DNA from 2 places in the Subtercola sp. RTI3 genome. Region 1 is predicted to be linked to the other one. Evidence: riboswitches for the same ligand, from Rfam matches in the RefSeq annotation. Region 1 holds a riboswitch; the other holds the start of a gene.
What was found. A riboswitch is a leader RNA that binds a small molecule or an ion and turns the genes downstream of it on or off. The one in region 1 is predicted to bind thiamine pyrophosphate.
Positions count from the first base shown of each region.

Region 2: it holds a riboswitch for thiamine pyrophosphate, as region 1 does, so the genes downstream of both, thiM (hydroxyethylthiazole kinase) here and QN358_RS13005 (ECF transporter S component) in region 1, are expected to answer to the same signal.

Region 1 is NZ_JASJXO010000036.1:4,011-11,515, reverse strand. Features, by position in the region: gene QN358_RS13020 (hypothetical protein) at 1-89, opposite strand, end outside; gene QN358_RS13015 (energy-coupling factor transporter transmembrane component T family protein) at 116-904, opposite strand; gene QN358_RS13010 (ABC transporter ATP-binding protein) at 901-2,580, opposite strand; gene QN358_RS13005 (ECF transporter S component) at 2,584-3,210, opposite strand; TPP riboswitch at 3,308-3,417, opposite strand; gene QN358_RS13000 (hypothetical protein) at 3,458-3,847, shown strand; gene QN358_RS12995 (LLM class F420-dependent oxidoreductase) at 3,885-4,808, shown strand; gene glgX (glycogen debranching protein GlgX) at 4,860-7,061, shown strand; gene treY (malto-oligosyltrehalose synthase) at 7,083-7,505, shown strand, end outside.
Region 2 is NZ_JASJXO010000004.1:1,702-9,206, forward strand. Features, by position in the region: gene QN358_RS02660 (phosphate ABC transporter ATP-binding protein) at 1-92, shown strand, start outside; gene QN358_RS02665 (AI-2E family transporter) at 99-1,142, opposite strand; gene QN358_RS02670 (alpha/beta hydrolase) at 1,221-2,018, shown strand; TPP riboswitch at 2,065-2,160, shown strand; gene thiM (hydroxyethylthiazole kinase) at 2,152-3,060, shown strand; gene thiE (thiamine phosphate synthase) at 3,057-3,782, shown strand; gene thiD (bifunctional hydroxymethylpyrimidine kinase/phosphomethylpyrimidine kinase) at 3,775-4,683, shown strand; gene QN358_RS02690 (hypothetical protein) at 4,849-5,202, shown strand; gene QN358_RS02695 (ATP-dependent DNA ligase) at 5,232-5,546, shown strand; gene QN358_RS02700 (hypothetical protein) at 5,607-5,957, opposite strand; gene QN358_RS02705 (zinc-binding alcohol dehydrogenase family protein) at 6,069-7,031, opposite strand; gene QN358_RS02710 (MarR family winged helix-turn-helix transcriptional regulator) at 7,108-7,505, shown strand, end outside.

The sequences.
Region 1 (7,505 bases):
TCGACGTACAGACGGGTATCGATCTGGCCTTTCAGGGGGCCGTCGATGTACTCGACGGTGTAACCGGTGGGTGCTGTTGAATCTGTCATGCATCCACCGTATCGCGAGCGTGCGCTCAGCTGGCGCTGCCGATGAAGTTCCACGTTCCGGTTGACACCGACACCGTGACAGCCACCAACGCGACCAGCGCCGCCAGCGCGATGAGCACCGCTTCCCGCCACCCGAATCGCGATTCGCGGGCATAGGTCCGCTCGATCGTCGAACCGAATCCACGCGCCTCCATCGCGGTGGCGAGCTTGCTGCCGCGTCTGATCGAGAGCACCAGCAGTGCGAATCCCTGGCTGAAGAACCGCCTGATGCGCCCCGAATCGCCCACCCCACGGGCCCGCCGCGCGAGCTGCAGCGACCGCCAGTCGTCGAGAAACAGCCCCACGAGCCGCAGGCCCGCAAGGCCGCCGAGTACAAATCGGCTCGGCAGGTGCAGCACCTGCGCCAGGCCGTCGGCGAGGTCAGTGGGGTCGATGGTGACGAAGAGCACCACCGCGGGCAGCCCGATGGCGAGCACTCGCAGCAGAGTAGCCAGCGCCAGCTCGAACGAGCCGTCGGTGACGTGAATCAGGTAGAGCTGAAAGTAGGTGGCGCCCGCCGGCCTGCCGTAGAGCACCGTGGTCACGGCCGCGGCGGGCGCGGCAACCCACACGGGCAGCGTGCGCAGAAAGAACTGCCGCGCGCTCAGCCCCGCCCACAGAAACAGGATGCCCTCCAGCACCAGCGCGACCGACGCCGACACCCAGTCGATCGAGAGCACCAGCGTGAAACTCAGCACGAATGCCGCCGCCAGTTTGGCGACCGGGTTGATCGAATAGACCACGTGTGTGCCACGCGTCGGAGTCAGGATGCTCATGCCAGCCCCTCGGCCCGCGCCGGCATGCGCAGCTCCCGGTCGGCGAGCGCGTCGACAAAATCGGTGTCGTGCGTGACGGCGACCAGCGCGGTGCCCTCGTCGAGCAGCTCGGCGAGCAGCGCCACGAGCTCGGCCCAGGTGCGAGAGTCCTGCCCGAACGTGGGCTCATCGAGCACGAGCAGCGAGGGGCGGGTGGCGAGTACGGTGGCCACCGAGAGGCGCCGCTTCTCCCCGCCCGACAGGGTGAAGGGGTTCGCCGCCGCGAGCGCGGTGAGGCGCAGACGCGCGAGCAGGGCATCCACTCGCTCATCGATCTCGGCCTGCGGAAGCTTGAGGGCGCGCGGGCCGACGGCGAGTTCACCGCGCACGGTGGTACTCAGAAACTGGTGTTCGGGGTCTTGGAAGACGGTGCCCACGCGGGTGAGCAGCTGGCGCGACATCCAGCGGATGGGGCTCGGCCCGGCACCCGCGGCGAAGGCCTCACCGGCTTCGAGCCGCCCGGCCAGGGGCGGCAGTAGCCCGGCCAGGGTGAGCGCCAGTGTCGATTTGCCGGCGCCGTTCGGCCCGGTGATAGCGGCGGCTGTGCCGCGCTCGATCTCGAGCGCAAGACCCACCGCCACGGCTCGGCCCTTCACCCGCGCCACCGAGAGGTCTGTGGCGCGCAGCAGCCGCTCGACCCCGAGGCCACTCGCGGCCGCGTGGGCGGCCCTCTGCTGATCCGCGTCGAGACCCGCAGCCGACCCGCCACCCGCAGGCCAGTCACTACCCGTAGACCAGTGACTACCCGTGGAGGAGAGGAGCGCACGCCGTACCGGCCGCGCCGGCGGAAACCCGGGAACCCATACCCCCGACGCCGCCAGCTCAGCGCCGCGCTCGACGAGCACGTCGCCGGGAGGCCCGTCGGCGAGCACTCCCCCGCCGGGCGCGAGCACCACGACACGGTTCACCAGGTGCCGCCAGATCTCGACGCGGTGTTCGATCACCACGAACGTGGCTTCGGAGTGTTCGAGCACCCGCGCGACCGAATCGCGAACCTCGCGTACCCCCTCGGGGTCGAGGTTGGCAGTGGGTTCGTCGAGCAACAGCAGCGACGGCTGCATGGCCAGCACGCCTGCAAGCGCGAGGCGCTGCTTCTGCCCGCCCGAGAGCTCTGAGGTCGGGTGCGAGAGCGGAACTCGCAGCCCCACGGCGTCGAGCGCCTCTGCCACCCGCTGCCAGATCTCATCTCGAGAAACCCCGAGGTTCTCGCAGCCGAAGGCGACATCGTCGCCGACCCGCGCGAGCATGACCTGCGAGTCGGGGTCTTGCAGCAGCAGCCCGACGCGGCCGCGCGCATCCACCGGACGCACCCCGCCGACGCTCAACTCCCCCGCCTGTTCGCCTTCGTCGTCGCCGCCGAGCACGCCCGCGAGCGCAGAGATGAGCGTCGACTTGCCGGCTCCGGATGCTCCCAAGAGCAGCACGCGTTCGCCCGGCTCTATGACGAGGTCGAGTTCGCTCACGGCCCACGCCGCTCGACCGGCGTGCCGCCAGCCCCAGCCGCGCGCCTCGACCCGCGCGCCGCCGCCGCCGGTGCCCGCGCCGCCGGCAACGCCGGCCACGGCTCCCGCGGGGTCGCTCGACCCCGCCACCGCGGCAGAACCGCGTGGCGGCGGCACCGAGCGACCCCGGGCCATGCGCTAGACCCGCACCGCTGATTCGCGGCCCGACGCGAACCGGCTGAGCGCACCGGTTCGGGCGATTCCGCGCATCGCCAGCCACGACAGCAGCCCGGCGATCACCACGCCCGAGATGATCGATGTGACCGTGTAGATGATGATGAACGGAGTGTCTGACCCCGGGTACGACACGATGAGGTCGGTGATCGAGAGCGCAACAGCGGCTCCGACCCCGGCGAGCAGCGCCACTCCGAGCCGGTAGCTCGAGTAGAGGAAGAGCGCAAACACGATCTCCGCGCCGATGCCCTGTGTGAGCCCCGAGACCAAGGTCCACGGCCCCCACTGGGTGCCGATCAGGGCCGACACGATGGCGGCCACGAGCTCGGTGTACAGTGCCGCACCGGGCTTCCGGATGACCAGCGCACCCAGCACGCCAGCAAACAGCCAGCCGCCGTTCACCAGACCCTGGAGCCCCGGCAGAGCCGCCTCGAGCGGAGTGCCGATGGGGTTGTACGCCAACCCCCAGGCCCAGAAGATGAGCCCCGCCGCCACGCCGATGACGCTGGCCACGATGATGTCGACCACCCGCCAGCGCCCGAGCGAACTGCGCGCCGCTGATACACCGATTGTTGCTGTTGTTGTCTGCACTTGTCGTGCCCTTTCGTTGAACGAATTTTTCAGGGCACGGGTGATGAGACGTCGCTTCCGTCAGCACCGCAGTAAGCGGGAGCCGACGGAAGCGACGGCTCGGAGAGTGTCTGCTCCCTGCGCTGGCATGATCCAGATCAGGTTCGACGGTCGAAGGTTGAGAACCTTCCTCTCAGCCCGGCTCACCGGACTCCCGTGTGAGGCCATTATCCCACTTCTGCGGGCGACCCGCTATTCTGACTCCACCATGATGCCGCTGTTCGTTCTCGCCGTGATCGCGATCATTGCTGTCATGTTCCTGGCCGTAGCGGCGCATCGCCGAATGACCGAGGCCTGGCTCCGCACAAACGGCACCCGTGTGAACGGCCGGGCCGTCACGGTTGCTCCCCCGCTCTCGGCGGGCCTGCTGTCACGGCTCTCCTCGACGGTGACCATCATCTCGTTCACATCTCGCGATGGCCAGGCGCGCAGCCTCACCCCGCGCTCGGGGGCGATGACGTTCACTGTGGCCCTCGCCGGCGGCGGCGTGACGGTGCTCTACGACGCCGATCGGCCCACGAGCGAAGACCGCATTCGGGTGGGTTTCGGCGCGGAGCCTACTACGTGGCACCGGGTGCGCCTGCGTCAAGCAGCCTGAACCGCGCGTTCGCAGCGAAGTATGTCAGGCTGAAGGCATGCACTTGCGAATCTTCACAGAGCCCCAGCAGGGCGCCACGTACGACGACATTCTCGCTGTGGCGCAGGCGAGTGAACGACTGGGCTTCGACGCGTTCTTTCGCTCTGACCACTACCTCGCCATGGGCGACGAGCCGGGGCTACCGGGCCCGACCGACGCGTGGACTACTCTGGCCGGGCTGGCGCGGGAGACCTCCCGCATCAAGTTGGGCACGCTGGTCTCGTCGGTGACGTACCGGTACCCGGGCATACTTGCGATTCAGGTCGCCCAGGTCGACCAGATGTCGGGCGGCCGAGCCGAACTCGGCCTCGGAACCGGCTGGTTCGCACGCGAACACGAGGCCTACGGCATCCCGTTCCCGGAGAAGCGTTTCGGCCTACTCGAAGAGCAGCTCGAGATCGTCACCGGGCTTTTCGGCACCGCGGTGGGCGAGACGTATTCGTTCGAGGGTGAGCACTACCGCCTCGTCGATTCGCCCGCGCTGCCGAAACCGGTGCAGGCCGCGCTGCCCATCATCGTGGGTGGTTCCGGCAAGGCGCGCACGCCGGCCATGGCCGCACGGTTCGCCACGGAATTCAACATTCCGTTTCCTGAGATCGCCGACATCCGGCCGCAGTTCGAGCGCGTTCGGGCCGCCTGCGAGGCCATCGGCCGCGACGCCGACTCGATGGTGTACTCGGTTGCGGTGACAACCGCAGTCGGGGCCGACGAGGCAGAGTTCAGACGTCGGGCGGCGGCGATCGGGCGCGACCCCGAGGAGCTACGAAAGAGCGGGCTCGGCGGCACAGCATCCGAAGCCATTGACCGCATCGGCGAACTGGCTGACCTCGGGGCCGAACGACTCTACCTGCAGGTGCTCGACCTCAGTGACCTCGATCATCTCGAGTTCATCGCGAGCGAGATCGCACCTCACCTTTCCTAACGCACCACCCTCTTTCACAACGACCCCACCTCAACTGAACAGGAGATCTCTGTGGACAGCTGGCCCGGATCTGCATACCCCCTCGGCGCGACGTTCGACGGCAGCGGCACCAACTTCGCCATCTTCAGTGAAGGCGCAGAGAAGGTGGAGCTCTGTCTGTTCGGCGAGAAAGGCGCAGAGACCCGCATTCTGCTGCACGAAGTCGACGCCTTCGTCTGGCACTGCTACCTGCCCCAGGTTCAGCCCGGGCAGCGTTACGGGTACCGCGTGTACGGCCCGTACGACCCGAAGAACGGTCAGCGGTTCAACCCGAACAAGCTGCTGCTCGACCCGTACGCAAAGGCGACCAGCGGCACCATCGACTGGGATCAGTCGCTGTTCTCGTACAACTTCGGCGACCCCGACTCAGAGAACACCCTCGACTCGGCCAAGCACATGATGTACGGCGTGGTGATCAATCCGTTCTTCGACTGGTCGGGCGACCGCGAGTTGAAGGTGCCGTACAACGAGACCATCATCTACGAGGCGCACGTGAAGGGGCTCACCGAGCTCAACCACGAGGTGCCGAAAGACCAGCGCGGCACGTACGCCGGCATCGCACACCCGGCCACCATCGAACACCTGCAGCGGTTGGGCATCACGGCCATCGAACTGATGCCCGTGCACCAGTTCGTACAGGATTCGACCCTGCTGGAAAAGGGCCTGCACAACTACTGGGGCTACAACACGATCGGGTTCTTCGCACCGCACAGCGCCTACTCGTCTGCGGGCGAGCGCGGCCAGCAGGTGCAGGAATTCAAGGGCATGGTCAAGGCCTTGCACGCGGCCAACATCGAAGTAATTCTTGACGTTGTGTACAACCACACCGCCGAGGGCAATCATCTGGGCCCGACGCTCTCGTTCAGGGGCATCGACAACGAGGCTTACTACCGCGTGATGGATGACGACAAGCGGTACTACATGGACTACACCGGTACCGGCAACACCCTCAATGTGCGGCACCCCCACTCGCTGCAGCTGATCATGGACTCGCTGCGCTACTGGGTCACCGAGATGCACGTCGACGGTTTTCGGTTCGACCTCGCCTCGACTCTCGCCCGCGAGTTCTACGACGTCGACCGACTGTCGAGCTTCTTCGAGCTCGTGCAGCAAGACCCGGTGGTGTCGCAGGTGAAGCTCATCGCCGAGCCGTGGGATGTCGGGCCGGGCGGGTACCAGGTGGGCAACTTTCCGCCTCAATGGTCGGAGTGGAACGGCAAGTACCGCGACACCGTGCGTGACTTCTGGCGGGGCGAGCCCGCCTCGCTCGGCGAGTTCGCCTCGCGGTTCACGGGGTCTTCTGACCTGTACGAGCACTCCGGGCGTCGCCCGGTGGCCTCGATCAACTTCGTCACCGCGCACGACGGCTTCACGCTGGCCGATCTGGTGTCGTACAACGAGAAGCACAACGACGCCAACGGCGAGAACGGCCAAGACGGCGAGTCGTCGAACCGCAGCTGGAACAGCGGTGTCGAAGGGCCAACCGACGACCCGGGCATCCGGGCCCTCCGCGCGAGGCAGCAGCGCAACTTTCTGGCCACACTGCTGCTCAGCCAGGGTGTACCGATGCTTCTGCACGGCGACGAACTCGGCCGCACGCAGATGGGCAACAACAACACCTACGCGCAAGACAACGAGCTCTCATGGGTGCACTGGAAGACGGCTGACGAGCCGCTCACCGAGTTCACGTCAGCCGTGATGCGCCTGCGCAAGGAGCACCCCACGTTTCGGCGCAGCCGTTTCTTCGATGGCCGGCCGGTGAGGCGCGGGCGCGGCGAGCCGCTGCCCGACATCGTATGGCTGAACACTGAGGCACGCGAGATGGAGCCAGAGGAGTGGGACACCCCGCTCAGCCGCTCGGTGGGCGTGTTTCTCAACGGGCAGGGCATTCGCGGGCGCGACTACCGCGGCGAGCGCGTTACCGACGTGAACTTTCTGCTGTACTTCAACGCCGACGACGCGGCCGTGCCCTTCACCCTGCCGAGCGTCGAGTACGCCCGGGCCTGGGATGTCGTCATCGACACCGCGGGCCAGGCCACCGATGAGGCGCCCAGCAAACCGGGCGACGTCATCACTGTCTACCCGAAATCGATGCTGGTGCTGCGCGCGCACCGAACCGACCTTCCCGACCCCGACCACTCGGTCGCGGCCTCCCTCAGCAGCATGACCGGCGCCGTGCCGATCATTCCCGCCAACCGGCCGTCGGTCGGCTGACCCCACACAGAAACGAGCACAATGCCGAGCCCCACGTCGACCTACCGCCTGCAGATCACTTCGGCGTTCACTCTCGCCGAAGCGGCAGAGGCAGCGAAGTACCTCCGAGACCTCGGGGCCGACTGGCTCTACTTCTCGCCGTTGCTGAAGGCCGAGAAGGGGTCAGACCACGGTTACGACGTGATCGATCACGCGCAGGTCGACCCCGACCGGGGCGGGGCGGCTGGTCTCGAGAAGGCGGTGGCCGAGGCTCGGTCGCTCGGGCTCGGCGTGCTCATCGACATCGTGCCGAACCACGTGGGCGTCGCGACGCCGGGCGACAGCCTGTGGTGGTGGGATCTACTGACGCACGGCCAGGCCTCGCGCTACGCGGCTGCGTTCGACATCGACTGGGAGTTCGGCGGCGGCAAGGTGCGTCTACCTGTGCTGGGCGACGACTCACTC
Region 2 (7,505 bases), on a different contig from region 1:
GGGGCATCGTCGAACACGGCGACACCGACGCGATGTTCTCCGACCCGATCGACTCGCGCACATACGACTACGTGAACGGCGTGTTCGGCTGACCCCGATCAGGCGAGCTGCTGGCGAGGAATCACGACCTGCTTGACGATGATCAGAATCGCAGCGGTGACCGGCACGGCCACCAGTGCCCCGAGTACCCCGAGCAGGGTTCCTCCGACAAGGGCCCCGATGACGACGAGGATGCCCGGAACATCCACAGCCCGGCTCATCACCTTCGGGCTGAAGTAATATGCCTCGACCTGCATATAGACCAGGAAGTAGATGCCGACGGCGAGAGCGGCCCACGGCGAGGCGGAGAGCGCGATGAGGGTGATGAGCACCGCGCTGATGATCGTGCCGATGAGCGGGATGAGCGCGAGCAGAAACGCGATCACCGCCAGCACACCGGCGAACGGTACCCCGATGATGCTCATCGCGATGAAGCCGAGCACTCCGTTCGATGCCGCGAGGATCACCTGGCCGATGGTGTACTTGCCCACCGACGAGATGATCTGCTCGGAGATGGTGATGACGCCACCGCGGCGGGAGGCCGGCACCATGAGGTAGAGCGCGTTCTTCGAGGCGTCGAGCGAACCGAGGAAGAAGAGCGAGAGAATCACGATGGTGATGGTTCCGAACACGCCGCCGATGACCGTGCTGCCCACCTTCACCAGGCCGCCGCCGAGGGTGAGCAGGTTCTGCGGATCGCTCAGAAAGGTTCCGAGCGAGGCCGAGATGGCTTTCAGGTCGATGACGCCGCCGAGTGAGGCATTCAGCGACACGAACCACGACTGCCCGGCGAGATCGGAGACCGACGTGGGCAGCGACGAGATGAGCGAGGCGCCCTCGGTGATGGCCACGGGCACGATGAGAAAGAGCATACCCACCAGCACAACGACGAAGCCCGCGAAGACGATGCTGATCGCCCAGATGCGTTTCAGACCCCGACGCTCGATGAGGCGCACGATGGGGTCGAGGCCGAGCCCGATGAACAGCGCCGCGGCGAGGTAGACGAGAACCGTCGCGATCGACGACACAGCCAGCCCCAGCACCAGGGCGATCAGACCGCCGAGTGTCGCCAGAAAACCCGCTCTGAACGCGTTCGATTTCACCGTGCATCCCCACCCCTCAGTCGAAGGAGCCTTCGACTGGTGCTGAGCCTAACGAATGCGCGCCGGTAAGTTGGTGCCATGAGTGCTCCCGTCGTGTCTGCGCGTTCGGCCGTTTCTGTGCAACTTCCCGTCACGTCGTGGGGCGACCCCCGCTCAGAGCGCCGAATTCTGCTCGTGCACGGTCTCACCTCGGCCGGGGCGGTGTGGTGGCAGGTCGCCAGCCTGCTCGCCGCCGAGGGGTTCTTCGTAGAAGCTCCAGACCTCCGCGGCCATGGGCTCGCACCGCGCACTCTCAGCTACACGCTGCCCGAATTCAGCGCCGACCTGCTGCGGTTGGCTGCTCCGGATGCCCGCCCCTACACCCTCGTCATCGGGCACTCGCTCGGCGGCGCCATCACGGGTCACACGCTCGCAGGCCACCCCGAGTGGGCCGTTGCAGCACTGCTGCTCGACCCGCTCTTCGCCGCGGCTGACGACGCGGTTCCGGGCATCGCCCACGAGATGGCGTCGGCTCTGCTCTCGGGCACTGTCGCCGACCATCTGGCCGAGAACCCCCGCTGGCACGCCGAAGACGCCCACCAGAAACTCATCGCGGCCCGCGCCATCAGCCCGTTCGTCGTCGAGCACTCCCTGCTCGACAATGTGCCGTGGAACGTCGGTGCGGTCGTCGCCAACACGACCCGGCGCATGCGGATTCTCGGCGCAGACCCGGCAATCGAACCTCCGGTGTTCTCCGAGGCCGAAGGCCTGTCACTCGCGACGGCCAACCCAGCGATCACGTTCGCCGTGGTCGAGGGCGCCGCACACTCCATTCAGCGCGACGACCCCGCCCGCGTGGTGAGCGAGGCTCTCGCCCTCATCGCCGCCACCTCCTGACCCTTCCCCGCTGAGTCGCCGGCGGGCGGTGCCCGCTAGAATCGTGCTGAGTGACACGGGGTGCCCCACACAGCGGGCTGAGATGAGACCCGTTGAACCTGATCTAGTTAGCACTAGCGAAGGGATGTCGCGAATGACCATTCGCCTGGCACCAGAAACGACCGCAGAAACGACCGCAGCGACGACCGCGCACGACATCGTCGAACGATCCATAGCGCTTCTCGACCGGGTGCGCGCGCAACCGCCGCTCGTGCAGTGCATCACCAACAGCGTGGTGGTGAACTTCACCGCAAACGTGCTGCTTGCCGTCGGGGCATCGGCCGCCATGGTCGACATCCCGGCAGAGGCCGGGCCGTTCGCCGCGGTGGCCTCCGGCCTGCTCATCAACCTTGGAACCCCGCACGCCGAACAGCGTGAAGCCATGCTCGAGGCGGCTCTGTCGGCCCTCGCGCACGGCACATCCTGGGTGCTCGACCCCGTCGCCATCGGGTCGCTGCCGGTGCGCACCGCGCTCGCCGCCGAGCTTGTTGCGCACCGGCCGACCCTCGTGCGCGGCAACCCCTCCGAGATCATTGCGCTTGCGGGCGGCGGCGCGGGTGGGCGGGGCGTCGACTCCACCGACACGGGTGACGATGCTCTGGATGCCGCACAGCACCTCGCGCGCACCTTCGGTTCGGTCGTGGCCATCTCCGGCCCCATCGACATCGTCACCGACGGCACTCGAACCCTGCGTCTGGCGAACGGAGACGCGTTGCTCACCCGCGTCACCGGTGGCGGGTGCGCGCTCGGCGCCGTCATGGCGGCGTTCCTCGGCGCGGCCGCCGACACGGCAAGTACCGATGCGGCCAGTACCGACGCGGCCGCCTCCGCAGGAAGCGCCGACGCGTTCGACGCGACGGTCGCGGCGATCACCGCGTACACGGTTGCGGCCGAGATCGCGGCGGAACGGGCATCCGGGCCCGGCTCGTTTGCGGCCGAATTCGTCGACGCTCTGGCGAAGCTGACCGGCGACCAGCTGCGCGAACGCTTCGTGCTCGCGTGACCGCTCTGAGTTCGGCTCCGCGCGGCTTCGACCCCGCGGTCTACTTCGTGACCGACACCGCGCTGTGTGGCGACCGGGGCGTCGTCGAGACCGTTCGGCAGGCCGTGCTCGGCGGGGTGCACACCGTTCAGGTGCGCGCGAAGAATGAGTCGGCCGCTGAGGCGTTCGAGCTGTTGGTTGCGGTGGGGCAGGTCTGCCAGGGGCATGCCACCGTGCTGATGAACGATCGAGTCGACGTGTATCTGGCGGCGAAGGCCGCGGGTGCGTGGGTTCAGGGGGTGCACGTGGGCCAGGGCGACCTGCCGGTGCGGTGGGTTCGCGAGCTGGTGGGCTCCGAGGCGATCGTGGGCCTGACGGCGAACACGGCGGCGCACTTCGACGCCATCGGCGCCCTGACGCCCGGCACCGTGAGCTACGCGGGCGTGGGGGTCATTCGCCCGACGAGCACGAAAGCCGATCATCCAGAACCCCTGGGAATCGACGGTTTCGCGGGCTTCGCTCTGGCCAGCTCAGTGCCGTGCGTTGCCATCGGGGGAGTGCGGCGGGATGACCTGCCGGCCATCCGTCAGGCCGGAGGCGTCGGCGCCGCGGTGGTCTCCCTTCTGTGCCTCGCCGCCGACCCTCGGCGCGAGGCCGAACTGCTCGTCGCCGCGTGGAACTCGCCCACCGCCGATACCACTGCCCCCGTCGCCCGCCGGGTCGGCGAGCGCGACGATGAGTAGCCCCACCGACCGCCCAGCCCCCTTCGCCCGAGCCGTGCCACGAGTGCTGAGCATCGCGGGCACCGACCCCACCGGTGGGGCGGGCATCCAGGCCGATCTGAAGAGCATCGCGGCGAACGGCGGCTACGGCATGGCCGTCGTGACCGCGCTCGTGGCCCAGAACACGCACGGGGTGCGTTCGGTGCACACGCCGCCGCCCGAGTTTCTGCGTGAACAGCTCGACGCGGTGAGCGACGACGTTGTCATCGACGCCGTCAAGATCGGAATGCTCGGGGAGGCCGTCACCGTGGCTGTCGTGCGAGGCTGGCTCGACACGGTGCGGCCGCCGATCGTGGTGCTCGACCCCGTGATGGTGTCGACGAGTGGTCACCGTCTGCTCGCCGCCGACGCCGAAGACGCCGTACGGCGTCTCGTGCCGTTCGCCGACCTCGTGACGCCCAACCTGCCTGAGCTTGCCGTGCTTGTCGGCGCACCCCTGGCACCCGACTGGGCCACGGCGCTCGAGCAGGCCCGGCGCCTGTCGGCCGACACCGGAGCGATCGTGCTCGCCAAAGGCGGCCACCTCGAGGGAGCCCTGAGCCCCGACGCCCTGGTCGACGCCTCGGGCAGGGTCGCCGCTGGGCTCTTCGAATCAACCGGTGAGAGGGTCGCCACGGTGAACACTCACGGCACCGGATGCTCGCTGTCGTCTGCGCTCGCAACCCGCCAGGCTCAGACCCTCGACTGGGTCCGCTCGCTGACGCTCTCGAAGCACTGGCTGCTCGACAGCCTTCGGCACGCCGACGCCCTCGAGGTGGGAACCGGCCGGGGCCCGATCAGCCACTTGCACGCGCTGTGGTCGGTCGCTGCGCAGAACTCGCCCGCACCGCCCGACCAGAAAGCGCCGCGGCCGCTCTGGTGACGGAGGCCGAGCGGTACCTCGGCGTCTGCAACTGATCTGCGCCGTATGCACAGCATGTCGCGCTCGTCAAGTGTCAAACCGATTCCGGTCGTCGGCTGAGACCCTTGGTATCGTCAAGTGTTGCCCAAGACCCTGGCAGCGATTCGCTGATCACAGGGGTAATTCATGAGCATTCACGACGCAGTAGCCGACGATCCACCTGTCTCCGGGCTGTCGTTCGCCGCCGACCTTCTGCGGCGTGTGGCGCAGGGTGATCACGACGCATTCGGTGATTTCTACGACGTCATGTCGGCCCGCGTGCACGGCATCGTGTGTGCCGGTATCGATGACAAACTTCTCGCTGAAGAACTGACAGGTGAGATCTTCCTCGAGTTCTGGCGAAGCGCACCGGCCCGTATCTCGGCCGCCGAGCCGCTGCGGTCGGTGCTGCTGTTCGCGCACCGCAGCGTCGAAGAGCGCCGGGCCTTGCTTCCTGGTGCATCCGCTTCGGTCGCCGGGCGGCACTCGTCGAGGCCGTAGCCACCAAAACGACCTGATATTCTGCTCGCATGGGCACTCTCACCTACGGTCCGGCGGCGAAGCCCATCTCGATCGACGATCGTGACCTTGCGCACCTGCAGGCCGTCATTCTCACCAAGCTGCGCCGGGGCGAAAGTTTCTCGTTCACCTGGGAACGCTCCTCCGACCTCAGCAGCGGTCACAACACGCTCTGGATGCACCCGCACATGTTCGTCGAATTCAGCTACTACGGTTCGAAGCGAATACCGCTGAACCGGGCCTGGATCGAGGCCATGATGAACCGCGCCAACAGCGCCGGCGGACTCGAACTCATCGCCGAGAAGCTGGCGCAGGCTCCGGCCTGACCCGAACGGCCGGGGCCTGGCCTGACGGTCTGGGTCGGAGCCCGCCGGGGCCCGGCCCGTTCAGTCCAGGTCGATGGTCTCGATGTCGAGTTCATGGTTCGACGCGACAAGTGGCGGGTTCTCGGCCAGTTCGGCGGTCTTTCGCGCGAGCGTCTCGATGAGCTCCGCGTCGTCGAGATCGACCGTACTGTCGGCCGCACTGACAGCAGCGCTGTCGGGTGAGGTGCAGTACAACTGCGTGGTCGGCCCGAGCAGCAGGTTTGAGAAGCCCCTCTCGCCGTCGACCAGCACGGGAACCGTGATGCGCTCGGTGCGCCCCGCATTCGCGAGTGCCACCGTGTAGTCGAACACGGCCGAGCACACGGCGAAGCTCACGGTGATGACGCCGGCGCCGTAATGTAGCTGTCTCATATTCCGAGTGAATCAGACAGGCCGACACTGACCTAGCCAGAATGTGACAGTTGGCGAAGCGGGGGTTCGGGAGGTATAAAGGGTCGGCCGTGCACGGCGCAGGCCGACCCGTCAGGGCACCAGCACGATTCGTTCACCCGAACTCTGGCTGCGCTCGCCCCATACCGCCTCGACGTCACGAAGCGGCCGGGTCACGGCATCGATCACAAAACTGCCCCGGCTGAGCTCTTCGACGAGAGCCGGCAGGCTGGCGAGGATGCCGGCGGTGCTCGCCGAGCCCTGCCCGCTGCCCAGAAAATGCACGTTGGCCTGACGCAGGGCGGCCGACGGCAGCGCAATGTCGGGGCCCGCAACCGATCCGATCTCGATCCAGGAGAGAAGGCGGCCACGGTCGCGTCGCGCTTGCAGAAGCGCGGGCAGCGCCAGCTCGGTCGGCGGCCCCCAGAGGTAGTCGAGCACCACGTCGACCTCGGCCGCTCGCGCGGCGTAGTCGGCGGCGACCTGCTCGAGGGGGCCTGCCAGGTCGATGGTTCTGTCAGCGCCGAGTGCCCTCAACAGATCGAGCCGCGCTTGGCCTCGTCCGGCCACGACGATCTCGCCGGCGCCGAGATGCTTCGCCACCTGCACGGCCAGCTGGCCGGCCGAGCCGGTGGCACCCATGATCAGCACCGACTCGCCGGTGGTGAACGAGAGGCGGTCGCGAAGAGCGATCCACGATGACATGGCGGGGTTCATCGCCGCCGCGAGTACGACCGGGTCAGAACTCGCGGGCAGGGTGACCAGGCGGCGGGCATCCACCACCGTCTGCTCTGCGAGAGCCCCCAAGTTCGTGTCGGGGAGAACGAAGTACACCAGCGTACCGTCGGCGCGGCGGCCGACGCCGTCGATGCCGGGGATGAGCGGCAGAGTGTCGGTCGAGGTGTAGTGCGAGCCCGCGGCCTGCGAACGCACGCGGGGGTGCAGGCCCGACGCCAGCACCTCGACCACCTCCTCGTGTTCGCCGAGCGTTATGGGGTCGGCGAACACTTCGTAGCGGGGCGCGGTGGCCCAGTCTCTGACAACGGCGGCGTGCATGGCGCCCTCCTTCGATTTAGTTGGTGTCGCCAATCATATACTTGGTGACACCAACTAAATCAACTATCATCGGAACATGCCCAGCGAACCCAGCGAAACGAGATCCGGCGTCGGCGAGACACCCCTGGTGGTCGACGCCTTGGTGCAACTCAGTTTCGCCGTTCAGCTCGTTCTCACGCGGGTCGCGTCGGTGCACGACCTCTCGGTCACCCAGCTGCGGCTGCTCGGAATTCTTCGCGACCGCACCCCGAGCATGGCGGCCATCGCCGACGTACTCGAACTCGACCGCTCGTCGGTCTCCGGCCTCATCGACCGGGCCGAGCGCAGAGGCCTCGTCGTGCGACGGGGTTCGCCGACGGATGCCAGGGTCACCCTCGTCGAGCTGACCGCTGCTGCGCATACCCTCGCAGCCGAGCTCGTCGAAGAGGTCTCGTTGGGCCTCGACGCGCTGCTGCGACCGTCGTCAGAGGCCGA